Regions from separate parts of the Inediibacterium massiliense genome, predicted to be linked through region 1. Evidence: a T-box and tRNA genes for the amino acid it is inferred to sense, from the RefSeq annotation. Region 1 holds a T-box; the other holds one or more tRNA genes.
The links. The T-box of region 1 lies ahead of pheS (phenylalanine--tRNA ligase subunit alpha). A T-box ahead of a tRNA ligase gene usually reads a tRNA of that ligase, here a tRNA-Phe.

Region 1 (7,071 bases):
TTTTATCCTCCTTATTTTTTATCCTTATATGGCTCCTAAAATATCATATGAATACAATATCTATAGGGTACCAAATTTGTTGCACCATATAGGAAGAATCTGCATATTTTCATAATAGGATAGTATCCTATAGGAGGAACAATAATGAATGATTTATACTCAAAATTTATAAAAGGAAAACTTAAAATAGGAGTTATATTAGATCCCTTTAGTTATGAATGTTTTAAATATGAAGCATATCTCATACCCCTTGATCCTTTTTCTTGGAAAAGTATACTCATCCAAGAAAAACCTGATTTGATTTTTGTAGAATCTGCTTGGGAAGGTAACAAAGGACGATGGTCTTATAAAATTGCTCATTTAGAAAAAATTAAAAATCAATCTCTCAAACAATTAATATATGAATGTAAAAAAAGAAAAATTCCAACTATTTTTTGGAATAAAGAAGATCCCTTATTCTTTTCATCTTTTTTAGAAACTGCTAAATTATTTGATTATGTCTTTACAACAGATCAAAGCTGCATACCCAAATATAAAGAGCTATTAGGCCATAATCAAGTTTATATATTGCCCTTTGCAGCCCAACCTAAAATACACAATCCTGTCCATAAAGATAAAGTTCGTCTAGGAAAAGTAGCTTTTGCAGGTACTTGGTATAGTATGTTTGAAGATAGAATAAAAAATATGGAAATAATTCTTAAACCTGCATTAAAATATAATTTGCACATTTATGATAGAATGTATCATTCTCATGCAAATCATGCTTTTAAATTTCCCAATCTCTATCAACCTTTTATCCACAGAAATCTTTCTTACGATAAAATGGTTGAATTTTATAAAAAATATGATATATTTTTAAATGCTAATATCATATCTGATAGTCCTACTATGTTTTCAAGAAGAGTATTTGAAATTTTAGCTTCTGGAACCAACGTCATCAGCAGCTACAGTATAGGAATAGAAAATTTTTTCAAAAAAATTGTTCCTCTATGTAAAACAGAACAAGATGTAGAAAAATATTTAGATCTTTTGATTCAGAATAAAGAATATAGAGACCGATTATCTTTATTAGGTCTAAGAAAAGTTTTAAAATATCATACTTATGAAAAAAGGTTAGAAACAATTCTTCAGAAAATAGGAATAAAAACTTACAAAACTGACTTAGGAGTGTCTATTATCACTTGTACAAATCGAATCGATAGTATAGATCCTATATTAGATAATTTTTATAGACAAAATTATAAAGAAAAAGAATTAATTATTGTTTTAAATAATAATCAAATGAATCTAAAAGATTGGAAGAAAAAAACAAAATTTGATAAAAAGATAAAGATATTTCAAATAAATGAAACCAAATCTTTAGGAGAATGTCTAAACTTTGGAATTGCTCAATCAAAATATCATTATATCTCTAAATTTGATGATGATAATTATTATGCTCCTCACTTCTTAGAAGATTTAATGAATGGATTTTTATATACAGATGCTCAAGTCATAGGCAAGCATACTTACTATTGTTATTTAGAAAAAAGCAATACATTAGCATTGAGGTTTTCAAATCTAGAAAATCGATATACCCATTTTTTATGTGGCGCTGCATTTATTATGAAAAAGCAAGTATGGAATCAAATAAAATTCCAAGATACAACTATACAAACTGTAACTTATTTTTGGCAGGATTGTGTAAGAAAAAGAATAAAATTATATGCTTCAGACCGATTTAATTTTATAGCTATAAGGCACCCCTCTATAGAAGATCATACTTGGAAAATAGATGATGATGAATTTTTAAGAAAATGTGAAATACAAGGGAAAACAAAAGATTATATTACCCCTATTACTGTATAAAATTTTTTACTTTAAAAAGCCTTACTTAAATAAGGTAGCGCTCAGACTGTTGACAAATTATATTGTAGCAAAATCATAAAAATTAGAAACAATTATTAAGAATTTGTGAAAATATAGAATAAGTGAGAAACTTCTTAGCATTACACTGTTTGAGCATAGCGAGTTTGTAATGCTATTTTCGATCGTTTCTTTATATTTTCCAAATTTGAAAATTAGTGACGTTTTTTATGATTTTGTATATAAAAAAAGCCTTACTTCAATAAAGTAAGGCTTTCTTATTCATTATCTTAAAGAACCACCAAGTTTTTCTTCCAAAGTTTTTACAATTTTTTCATGTACTTTTGTCACTTCTTCATCTGTCAATGTTCTATTCTTTGCTCTATAAGTAAGAGAATAAGCAATACTTTTATATCCTTCTTCTATTTGTTTTCCTTTGTATACATCAAATAGTTTAATGTTTTCTAAAATTTCTCCCCCATTGACTCTTGCAATATCTTCAATTTGCTTTACATACACTTCATCCTTTACTACCAAAGCAATATCTCTTGTCATAGCAGGATATTTAGGCAGTTCCTTATAAACTCTATCTAGTCTCGTAACTTCCATAAGCATCGTACCATCTATTTCTACTACATATACTCTTGTTCCCATTTTATAATTTTCTAATACATCTGGATGAATTTCTCCCATAACTCCTAATGTATGATTTCCATAGACTATATTTGCACATCTTCCTGGATGGAAAGTAGCATGATTTTTTTCTGGAATATATTCTATATTTTCTATTCCAAGTCTTTTCAGTAAAGCTTCTACAGCTCCCTTCATACTATAAAAATCTACTTCTTTTCCATACATTCCAATGGTTAATACTTTCTTTTCTATAGGTAATTCAGTAACAGGAATATTTTGGGGTATAAATGTATTTCCAAGTTCAAAAGCTCTTGCTTCTTCCACATTTCTATTATAATTTCTAGATAATACCTCTAACATATTCCCCATTAAAGTAGTTCTCATAATACTATTTTCTTCCCCTAAAGGATTGATCACTTTTACAACCCTTCTCATAAAGCTTTCTTTTCCAATACATAATAGATCAAAAACTTTAGGACTCATAAAAGAATAGGTTTGAATTTCATTTAAACCAACTGCATTTAAAGTGTTTTTTATAATATCTTCTATAATTTGTCCATTTGTCTTTGCTCCCTGGCTACTTCCTTTAGGGAGAGTCATATCCAAACGATTGAATCCATAGATTCTTGCAATCTCTTCTACAAAATCTATTTCCTGGGTAATATCAAATCTAAAGGTAGGAACTGTAACCATCATATTTTCTTCTTCATCTTGTACTTTCATCTCTAACTTTTCTAATATTTTAATCATTTCACTTTTAGATAATTTTGTTCCTAATAACTCATTGATTCTATTTGGTCTTACTAAAATATTTTTTTCTTCCTCTACTTTAGGATATATGTCAATAACTCCTTTGACAACTTTTCCTGCCCCAATTTGTTCAATAAGCTGGCAAACTCTATTGGCAGCCTTAAGTGCTAAGTCTAGATCTACTCCTTTTTCAAATCTCGCAGATGCTTCTGTTCTAAGTCCTAATCTTTTAGATGTAGTTCTTACAGAATCTCCATTAAAATTTGCTGACTCTAAAAGAATTGTCTGAGTACTTTTTGTAACTTCAGAGTTTAGTCCTCCCATGACCCCTGCTACAGCAACAGCTTTTTCTCCATCATAAATCATAAGCATATTTTCATCTATATTTCTTTCTGCCTCATCTAAAGTAGTAAAAGTTTTTTCCTCTGCGTTTTTTACTACTATTTTTTGATTTTTTAATTGATCTAAATCAAAAGCATGAAGAGGTTGTCCAAGTTCTAACATTACATAATTTGTGATATCTACTATATTATTAATAGAACGCATTCCCATTTTTCTTAATCTATTTTGTAACCATTGAGGAGAATGAGTGACCACTACATCTTTTATCACTCTTGCTACATATCTTTTGCAAAGTTCATTATTTTTTACTTCTATAGATGCATAGTCCTTAATATCCTCTGTTTCTTCTTTTATATTGATATCAGGATACTTTAAAGATAGATTAAAAGTTGCGGCAGTCTCTCTTGCCATTCCTATTACACTTAAACAATCGGGACGATTTGGAGTAATCTCAAACTCAATAACATGATCATTTAACTCTAATATATCTTTTATATCTGTTCCTAATGGGTACTCTTCATCTAATATATAAATACCATCCTTGATTTTATGTGTAGGGAATACCTTATCATTAATTCCTAATTCTTCTCCACCACACATCATTCCATTAGATACAATCCCTCTAAGCTTTCCCTTTTTAATTTTTGTTCCATCAGGCAATTTTCCTCCATGTAATACAACAGGAATATATTGACCTTCTTCAACATTTGTAGCTCCTGTAACAATCTGAATTACTTCTTCTCCAATGTCTACTTGTGTTACAACAAGCTTTTGTGCATCTGGATGAGGTTTAATTTCTAATATTTTTCCTACTACTATTTTTTCTATATTCTCTCCTAACATTTCTACTGTCTCTATATTGGATCCAGACATAACAAGTCCATTGCTTAAAGTATCTATATCTAAATTTTTAATATCTACATAATCGTTTAACCACTGTGTTGATATAAACATCTATATACCTCCCTTTAGAATTGTTCAATAAAACGCATATCATTTTCAAATAGAAGTCTTATATCTTCTATTCCATATTTTAACATAGTGACTCTATCTAGTCCCATTCCAAAAGCAAATCCACTATATTCTTCTGGATCTATTCCACATTCTTTTAATACATTTGGATGAACCATTCCTGCTCCTAATATTTCAATCCATCCACTTCCTTTGCACACCTTACAACCTTCTCCTTCACACTTAAAACAAGTTACATCTACCTCAGCACTTGGTTCTGTAAATGGGAAATGATGAGGTCTAAATTTTGTTTTTGTTCCTATTCCAAATAATTGTTTTGCAAATAAATCCAGTGTTCCTTTTAAATCTGCCATAGTAATACCCTTATCTATTACAAGCCCCTCTACTTGATGAAACATTGGAGAGTGTGTAGCATCCAATTCATCAAATCTAAAACATCTTCCTGGAGAAATAATTTTAATAGGTGGAGTTTGTCTTTTCATGGTACGGATTTGAACAGGAGATGTTTGAGTTCTAAGTAAAATATCTTCTGTGATATAAAATGTATCACTCATATCCCTTGAAGGATGGTTTTTAGGAGCATTGAGTGCATCAAAATTATGATATACCGTTTCTACTTCTGGCCCTTCTGCAATTTTAAATCCCATTCCTATAAAAATATCTTTTATTTCATCTAATACTTTTGTAAGAGGATGTTTATGTCCTAACTTACATTCTGTTCCTGGCATAGTAACATCTATGGTTTCTTTTTGAAGTCTAATGTTTTTTTCCTTTTGTTTTACAGCTTCTATTGCCTTTTGTAATGAACCTTCTATTTCTTCTCTTACTTCATTGGCAATTTTACCAATAAGAGGTCTTTCCTCATTAGATAAATCCTTCATGCCTCTTAAAACTAAAGTCAATTCTCCCTTTTTGCCTAAATACTTTACTCTAATTTGCTCTAAATCCTGCATACTTTTAGTAGCTTCAATAGCACTTTTGGCAAGATTTTTTATTTTTTCTAATTGATCCTTCATTTTCATACTCCTTTCAGATTACCTTTTTATATACAAAAAAATCTTCATCCCCAAAAGGGACGAAGACTGCTCCGCGGTACCACCCTAATAATTGAATATTTCAACCACTTATTGACATAACGGCGTCTACCGATAGGACCTACGATTATTTCAATCCTATAGTTCAAGAGTGAACTTCAGTTAGATTTCCCTTTAAAAATGCTCTCAGCTTATAACATTTTCTCTCTGTAAAGAATCCTATAACCTACTTTTCTCTATCCTCACTGTTTTTGTTATAAATGATTTGAAATCATTTGTTTATAGCCTAAATAGGCATGAATATTTCCTGTTAATAAAAAAATTTCCCAAAGCCATTCTGCTGTAGCGAGCATCATGCTCACACCCCTTTTATACTACTTTTCCTTCATTATAGCATAGCAAAATAAGGTTTACAAGAATGGCTTACTCCATTTTGTCATATTTTTAAAATTTTCTGATTCCTTCTTTGTCTTACAGCTTCATACATAACAATAGAAGAAGCTACAGAAGCATTTAACGACTCTGCACATCCAATCATAGGAATTTTCACTACAAAATCTGAACAATCAATGACTTCTTTTTCTACTCCATTTCCTTCATTTCCTATAATAATAGCCACATTTTTTGTATAATCTATTTCATCATAATAATAGCTTGTATCTAAGCTTGTAGTGATAATATGTATTTTTTGTCCTTTTAATATTTCTAATATATTTATGGTTTCTTCCATGTGGATAATAGGCATATGAAAAATAGATCCCATAGTAGATCTGATTGTTTTTAAATTATATAAATCTACACATCCTTTAGATAAAAAAACTGCATCAACTCCTGCTGCATCTGCAGTTCGAATCATAGTACCCAAATTTCCTGGATCTTGAATTCTATCTAATACTAAAAATAATCCATTAGATTTTTTAAAGATTTTCTCTATTTCATACTCCTCCATAGAAAGAATTCCTAAAATGCCTTGTGGTGTTTGGGTATCCGAAAGCTTTATAAATAAAGGCGTTGGAACTTGATAAACCTTTATTCCTTTATGCAATAAAATCTCTAAAATTTCATCTGCATCTTTACTTTTATATAATTCTTCACAAAATATAATATATTCTATGCTTTTCTTATTTTCTATAGCATCTTTTATAATTCTTATGCCCTCTATGATATATTTCTTCGTTTTTTGTCGATATTTCCTTTTTTCTAATTGTTTTGTAGTTTTGATGACTCCATTGTCCTCAGAGGTGATATACACGATTGACGACTTCATTTTATACTTTCTGCCTTTCTTTCAATTTTTTGTATATCATCATTATGTCCAATTACAACTAATACATCATCTTTTCTTACAATATCTGTAGCACTTGGAGCTATATTGATTTCTCCTCCATGCTTAATAGCCATTACATTGATTCCATATTTCGCTCTCATATCTAATTGTTGTAAATTTTTTCCTTCCCATTCTCCTAATGAAGAAATCTCTACAATACTGTAGTCT
Region 2 (7,071 bases), on a different contig from region 1:
TTCCCACTTTTTAAGGTAAGACCCCAGATAGACCATCTGGTTGATAGGCCTAGGGTGTAAGGGCAGCAATGTCTTTAGCTGATAGGTACTAATCGGTCGAGGACTTGACCAGATTTTGCATTGTTTAATTTTGAAGGTACATTTGTATCTTATCCAGTGACAATAGCGAGGAGGCTACACCTGTTCCCATATCGAACACAGAAGTTAAGCTCCTCAGCGCTGATGGTACTTGGGCGGTAGCGCCCTGGGAGAGTAGGTCGTCGCTGGTTTGATGTGGCGGCGTAGCTTAGTTGGCTAGAGCGTCCGGTTCATACCCGGAAGGTCGGTGGTTCAAGTCCACTCGCCGCTACCATTATTAAGGCCCATTGGTCAAGCGGTCAAGACACCGCCCTTTCACGGCGGTAACCCGAGTTCGATTCTCGGATGGGTCACCAATTTTGGCTCGGTAGTTCAGTTGGTTAGAATGCCAGCCTGTCACGCTGGAGGTCGAGGGTTCGAGCCCCTTCCGAGTCGCCAATTTTATATTAGCTGGTGTGGCTCAACGGTAGAGCAGCTGACTTGTAATCAGCAGGTTGGGGGTTCGATTCCCTTCGCCAGCTCCATATATATGCGGATGTAGTTCAATGGTAGAACTCCAGCCTTCCAAGCTGGTAGCGTGGGTTCGATTCCCATCATCCGCTCCAATTTATGGGTTCATAGCTCAGTTGGATAGAGCAACGGCCTTCTAAGCCGTGTGTCCGGGGTTCGAATCCCTGTGGACCCGCCATATAATGGGGTATAGCCAAGTCGGTAAGGCACCAGACTTTGACTCTGGCATGCGTAGGTTCGAGTCCTGCTACCCCAGCCATGAATTTGACCCATTAGCTCAGTAGGTAGAGCACTTGACTTTTAATCAAGGTGTCCCGCGTTCGAGCCGCGGATGGGTCACCATTATGTTTTTCTTGATTCACATCGGAGGGGTATAGCTCAGTTGGTAGAGCAGTGGTCTCCAAAACCACGTGCCGAGGGTTCAAGTCCTTCTGCCCCTGCCAATGTTTTACATAAATATCGGGGTGTAGCGCAGTTTGGTAGCGCATCTGGTTTGGGACCAGAGGGCCGCGGGTTCAAATCCTGCCACCCCGACCATTTTGGGCTTGTAGCTCAGGTGGTTAGAGCGCACGCCTGATAAGCGTGAGGTCGGAGGTTCGAGTCCTCCCAAGCCCACCATTTTAAATATATATTTGCCCAGATAGCTCAGTCGGTAGAGCAGGGGACTGAAAATCCCCGTGTCGGTGGTTCGATTCCGCCTCTGGGCACCATGAAGAAATAGCAAGCATAATATATATGCTTGCTATTTCTTTGTATGTAAGGATATTTTATATGGTATGATAAATATGTGTATAGTATTATAGGAGGAAATTATGAGTACAAAAAAGGTATATAGTTTATTAATTGTAGCAGTGATTTTTTGGGGAACTTCTTTTGCTACAGCAAAGGTAGGAATGGGGGATTTAGCACCTGCTCATTTTTTATTTTTGAGAATTTTTTTTGCAGCAATTGCTTTTTTCTTTATTTTAAGGAGAATGGAACCAGAAAAAAGAAAATTACATAAAGAAGATTTTCCGTATATGATGTATTTAGGATTTATGGGATTTATAGGATATTTTATTGTACAATATACAGCGCTACATTTTACAAGTACAGTAAATGCTTCTTTAATTGTAGGAATTGCTCCTATTATAATTGCAGTTTATGGGACAATTTTTTTAAAGGAAGAATTAAATATTTATAGAATACTAGGTATGATGTTATGTTTTATAGGGATATTGGCAATCATTACAAAAGGTCAATTAGGAGGTCTTTTTAAAAGTAAAACTTTATTTGGAGATTTTTTAATGATTTTGGATGCAGGGATGATGGCTGCATTTTCTATTGGGTCAAAGAGCATACTAGAAAAGTATGATCCTTTTATTGCGATTGCTCATATTAATACGGCATCCCTTGTACTTTTAATTCCTATTATATTGATTCCTAATTCTTTATCGCCTGTTTCTTTTATTTATGTTATTTCAAAACTAAGTATAAAAAATATTTTAGGTGCACTATATTTAGCTATTACTTGTACAGTTATAGGGTATTATGGATGGTATATAGGAATTAAAGAAATTGGAGCTTCTAGAACGGCTGTTTTTAATTATATCAATCCATTAGTGACTTCTATTGTTTCTATGGTTATGTTTCAAGAAGATCTTAGTATATTTACTCTTTTAGGAGGAATAGGAATTATTATAGGAGTATCACTAAATAATATGAAAATATCTTTGGGAAAGAGGTCTGGAAGAGCATCATAAAATGGAATATAATAGAATAAGAATATATTAAGTAGGGGTGAGCAAATGAAACCAGAGGCTTTTTTAAGTTACTATATTTATAATGAAGAAGTATATAAAACAGAAGAAATCCATCCGTTTGAAGAAATTTCTTCGTCTATGATTTATGAGGTTATTCGAATTATTGATGGTATTCCTCTTTTTTTAGAAGAACATTTAGAAAGATTAAGAAAATCAGCAAATATTTTAAATCAAGAGGTACATAAGTCTGATGAAGAAATAGAAAAGGAAATTCTTCAATTGGTTTTAATGAATGATTGTAAAAATATAAATGTAAAACTTCTTTGTACCAATTTGGAAAAAGAAAAGCAAGATTTTTTCACTTATTTGATTCAAAGCTATTATCCAGAAAAAGAGGTGTATGAGAAAGGAATTCATACAGTTTTGTATCATTCAGAGAGAAAAAATCCTAATGCAAAGGTACTCAATACTTCGTTTAAAGAAAGGGTAAAAGAACTTTTAGAAAAAGAAAATGCTTTTGAAGCAATTCTTGTAAACGAAGATGGATCTATTACAGAAGGAAGTCGTTCTAATATGTTTTTTGTAAAAAATAGTAAGGTTTATACAGCTTTAGGGAAAAATGTTTTATTAGGAGTGACTAGAAATAAGATTATGGAGGTTTGCAAAAGTTTAGGAATAGAAGTAATAGAAAAGTCTATTAATGAAAGTGAAATCCCTACTTTGCAAGGAGCTTTTATGTCTGGAACTTCTGTGAATGTGTTACCTATTGAAAGTATAGGAGATGATCATATGAATTCAGTTCATGATCCTATTATTGAAAAAATAGGAAGTGGATACATAGAAGAAATGAACAAATATCTTCAAAGCAAAAGTGCCAAATAAATTCTTGGCACTTTATACATTTACAAAGACTTAAATAGGTGATATGATGTGAAAAAAGATTTTGTGATATTCAAGATGGCAAAGGAATAATATATGGATGTAAAATAAAGTATTGAGGTGAAGAAAATATGATAAGTAAAAAACGAGCCATAACAGGAGCAATCATATTAGTATTGATAACGGGAATTTTTACTTTTACTGTAAGCAATATTGTAGGATTGACAGTAGGAGATAAAGTAGTAATTTCAAAAAGAGATTATACATACTATAAAGACTTAAACAAAACTTATGGAAAAATGTTAGGACTTAAGGAATATATTAATGAAAATTATTATAAACCAGTCAATGAAGCAAACTTTGAGGATTGGCTTATTAGAGGATTGTTTGCTTCATTAGAAGATCCATATTCACAGTATATGGATAAAGCAGAGTTTGCTACATTTATGGAACACACAGAAGGAAACTATTATGGTGGAATTGGTGTCATTATGACTCCAGGAGAGGATGGACTCATTACTGTAGTAGAACCTTTTCAAGGCTCTCCTGGGGATCAAGCAGGTCTAAAGCCTGGAGATAAGATTATAGGAGTGGATGGAGAAGGTGTTATTGCAGAAAGATTAGATCAAGCTGTTACAAAAATAAAAGGAAAAGAAGGTACAAAGGTTACCTTGACTGTTCTTAAAAAAGGAAGTAAAGATCCGGTAGATGTTGTAATCACAAGAGAAAAAGTAAGATCTCAAACTGTATCTACAAAGATGTTAAAGGATCATATAGGTTATATTCGTATGAGCATGTTTGATGAACATACTTCAGAGGACTTCTTAAAAAGATTAAAAGAATTAGAAGATCAAAATATAAAAGGATTGGTTATTGATTTAAGAAATAATCCAGGAGGATTATTGGATGAATGTGTAAAAGTAGCAGATCGATTGTTAGGAGAACAAACCATTGTATATACAATGGATAGAGCTGGCAAGAAAGAATATAAAAAATCTAATAAAGATCATGTAAATTATCCTTTTGTATTATTGGTTAATAAAGGCAGTGCTAGTGCCTCTGAAATTTTATCTGGAGCTGTACAAGATACAAAATCAGGTGAGTTAATAGGAACGACTACCTTTGGAAAAGGACTTGTACAACAAATTCAAGGATTAAAGGATGGTTCAGGTTTTAGATTGACTACAGCTCAATATTTTACACCAAATGGGACTTATATCCATGGAAAAGGAATTGCTCCAGATATTGAAGTACCCCTTCCAAAAGAATTAGAAGAAAAATTATATCTTATTACTTATGAGGAAGATGTACAGTTACAAAAGGCTGTAGAGGTTTTAGAAGAAAAAATAAAGAAATAAGTTTAGAATATGAAAAATATGGGAAAAATGAATAGTGAATTGAAAAGCGTCCAAAAGTTTATGGACGCTTTTGTTATATAAGGAGGTGATGCTTTGAATTATTTTTTACAGCCTTCATTTTTGTTTATTTTCATTCTTTTATGTATACAATATAAAAAAATTTATAAAAGAAGAAAAAAAATTATAGGAAGATCTCATGGTGTAAAGCATATGTTATTTTATGCAATAGGGATAGGTTTATTAGGAGGAATTTTAGGAAGCGTAATCATACTTCAGTTAGGGACGGTTATCAACTTTATGAATTTTATATATGTTCTTCCTTTATCGATCATTCTTATGCTCATTCATCCTAGATATATATGTTTTTCTTATTCAGGGGGATTGTTATCTTTAGGAAGCTTAATTTTTGGGTTCCCAAGGATAGATGTACCAAGTATTATGGAGATTATTGCAATTTTTCATTTGATTGAAAGTATTTTAATTTACTTTGATGGAGATAAAGAGGCCATTCCTATCTTAATAGACGATGAAAAATATGGAATTATAGGTGGATATATGATGCAGAGATTTTGGCCTATTCCAATAATATTTTTTCCTGCATTTTGTATAGCTGCTTTAGGATATGGAGATTTAGCTTTAGGGGAAATTCCAAAAGAAAAGTGCAAAAAATCTGGAAAAAGGTTATTTGTGTACAGTATAAGTTTACTGATTTTAGCTATTTTATCAAGAAATATTTATGGTATAAAATTTATTGCAGCTTTATTTGCTCCTATAGGCCATGAGATCCTTATTGTGTATGGACAAAGGAATGAGAAAAAAAAGATACCTGTTTTTAGAAGTCATAGCAAAGGAGTTACTGTACTTGATTTATATAAAGGAGGAGTAGGAGAGAAAATAGGTTTTGAAAGAGGAGATATTATTTTAACTATGAATGGACGAATTGTATATGATAAAAGTCATATACAAAAGCTGTTACAAGATGGTCTTTATAAACTCTCTATAAAGGCTATAGATTTACATGGTAAAATGAAGATTTTAGAATATAAAGATTCACAACATAAAATAAAAAACTTAGATATTTTAGTGATACCAAAAAATACATCCTTTGTATTTGATATAGATGAAGAAAAGGGAATTTTAAGAAGATTCATAGGTAAGTATACAAAATTGAAAAAAACCGTATGTTCTTAAGCTACATACGGTTTTTTTTGTTACTTTTATTTTTATACATACGAGAATCTGCAATTTTGAATAGTTCCTTATGATCTGTAGAATCTTTAGGAAATTCAGCTATTCCAAAGCTAAAATCTACAAAAAATTTATTTTGATCATAAGTAAGAGGATTTTCACTGATTTTTTGAAAAATAAATTCTATTTTTTTCTGAGTCTGTTTTAAATTGGAATTTAAAAATATGAGTACAAATTCATCTCCTCCAAATCTTCCTAATACATCAGAAGATCGAACATTATTTTTTAGGATATCTGCAAAATGTTGTATGGCTAAGTCTCCTGCTAAATGTCCATATACGTCATTAATTTTTTTAAGATTATTTAAATCGATCATACATAGACAAAATTGTTCATTATATCTTAGTGCACGTTGATAGATATTATTAAAAAGTTCATCAAAATAATGTCTATGATAAAGATGAGTAAGACCGTCGTATCTAGATAAAAATAAAGTTTTTTCAAAAAGAAGTAGATTTTTTATAGCAACTGCTAATTGCCCTGTTAAATATTCTAATATGGCAATATCTTCTTCATTAAAAATGCCATCATGAGAAATATTATCTATATTGACAATTCCATATACTTGGTTATCAATGAGAATAGGCATACGCATAGTAGATTTAATTTGTAATACCTTTGCATTTTTTAATAGATTGTAATTTTTGGAGGACATCTTTTCATAATTAAAATGATCAGGGTTTGGTATAATAATAGATTTGTAATTTTGATGATGTCCTAAAAAAAGTTCTTCAGAAGATAATTTAACTTTTGAAAGTTCTTCTAAATTAAATCCATGTACTGCTTTAAATTCAAATAGATTATCTTCATTTTTTATTAAAATGCTTGCTGTATCTGCTTTATCAATTACTTGTACCATACTATTTACAAAGAGTCTTAATAATTCTTCCATATTTTCAATGGAAACAATAGAATTACTAATTTGAAGTATGATATCTTTCATTTCATTATATTTTTGCATTTCTTTAGTGGTTTGTAGATGTGTGCTTATTATTCTTTGATTGATCGTATAGTAATAAAAACAGATACATCCAATAATTAAAGATAGTATTACAGGATAGAAAAAAGGTAAACAGTTACCTAAGAAATAAAAAAAATAATGTAATATGAAAGGAATACTTACAAGCAAAATAAAAAAATAAAAATTTACTTTTTTGCTTTTATTTATCACAGAATTCACCTACAATTTTATTGATATATCAAAATTTTTCTAACAACAATTGCATATTTGTAGAAATATTATCATTATTAGAATA

Region 2: it encodes a tRNA-Phe, which carries the amino acid that the T-box ahead of pheS (phenylalanine--tRNA ligase subunit alpha) is inferred to sense. The anticodon was not compared.

What each region holds. Positions count from the first base shown of each region.
Region 1 is NZ_LN876586.1:967,861-974,931, reverse strand. It holds gene BN2409_RS08400 (glycosyltransferase family protein) at 145-1,848, shown strand; gene pheT (phenylalanine--tRNA ligase subunit beta) at 2,131-4,524, opposite strand; gene pheS (phenylalanine--tRNA ligase subunit alpha) at 4,539-5,558, opposite strand; T-box leader at 5,611-5,828, opposite strand; gene BN2409_RS08385 (TrmH family RNA methyltransferase) at 6,013-6,843, opposite strand; gene BN2409_RS08380 (potassium channel family protein) at 6,840-7,071, opposite strand, start outside.
Region 2 is NZ_LN876587.1:49-7,119, forward strand. It holds partial or broken rRNA gene BN2409_RS08525 (23S ribosomal RNA) at 1-112, shown strand, start outside; rRNA gene rrf (5S ribosomal RNA) at 153-269, shown strand; tRNA gene BN2409_RS08535 (tRNA-Met) at 276-352, shown strand; tRNA gene BN2409_RS08540 (tRNA-Glu) at 360-434, shown strand; tRNA gene BN2409_RS08545 (tRNA-Asp) at 440-516, shown strand; tRNA gene BN2409_RS08550 (tRNA-Thr) at 528-602, shown strand; tRNA gene BN2409_RS08555 (tRNA-Gly) at 610-683, shown strand; tRNA gene BN2409_RS08560 (tRNA-Arg) at 690-766, shown strand; tRNA gene BN2409_RS08565 (tRNA-Gln) at 772-847, shown strand; tRNA gene BN2409_RS08570 (tRNA-Lys) at 855-930, shown strand; tRNA gene BN2409_RS08575 (tRNA-Trp) at 956-1,031, shown strand; tRNA gene BN2409_RS08580 (tRNA-Pro) at 1,049-1,125, shown strand; tRNA gene BN2409_RS08585 (tRNA-Ile) at 1,130-1,206, shown strand; tRNA gene BN2409_RS08590 (tRNA-Phe) at 1,223-1,298, shown strand; gene BN2409_RS08595 (DMT family transporter) at 1,401-2,330, shown strand; gene BN2409_RS08600 (aminotransferase class IV) at 2,376-3,212, shown strand; gene BN2409_RS08605 (S41 family peptidase) at 3,341-4,567, shown strand; gene BN2409_RS08610 (PDZ domain-containing protein) at 4,661-5,758, shown strand; gene BN2409_RS08615 (sensor domain-containing diguanylate cyclase) at 5,760-6,776, opposite strand.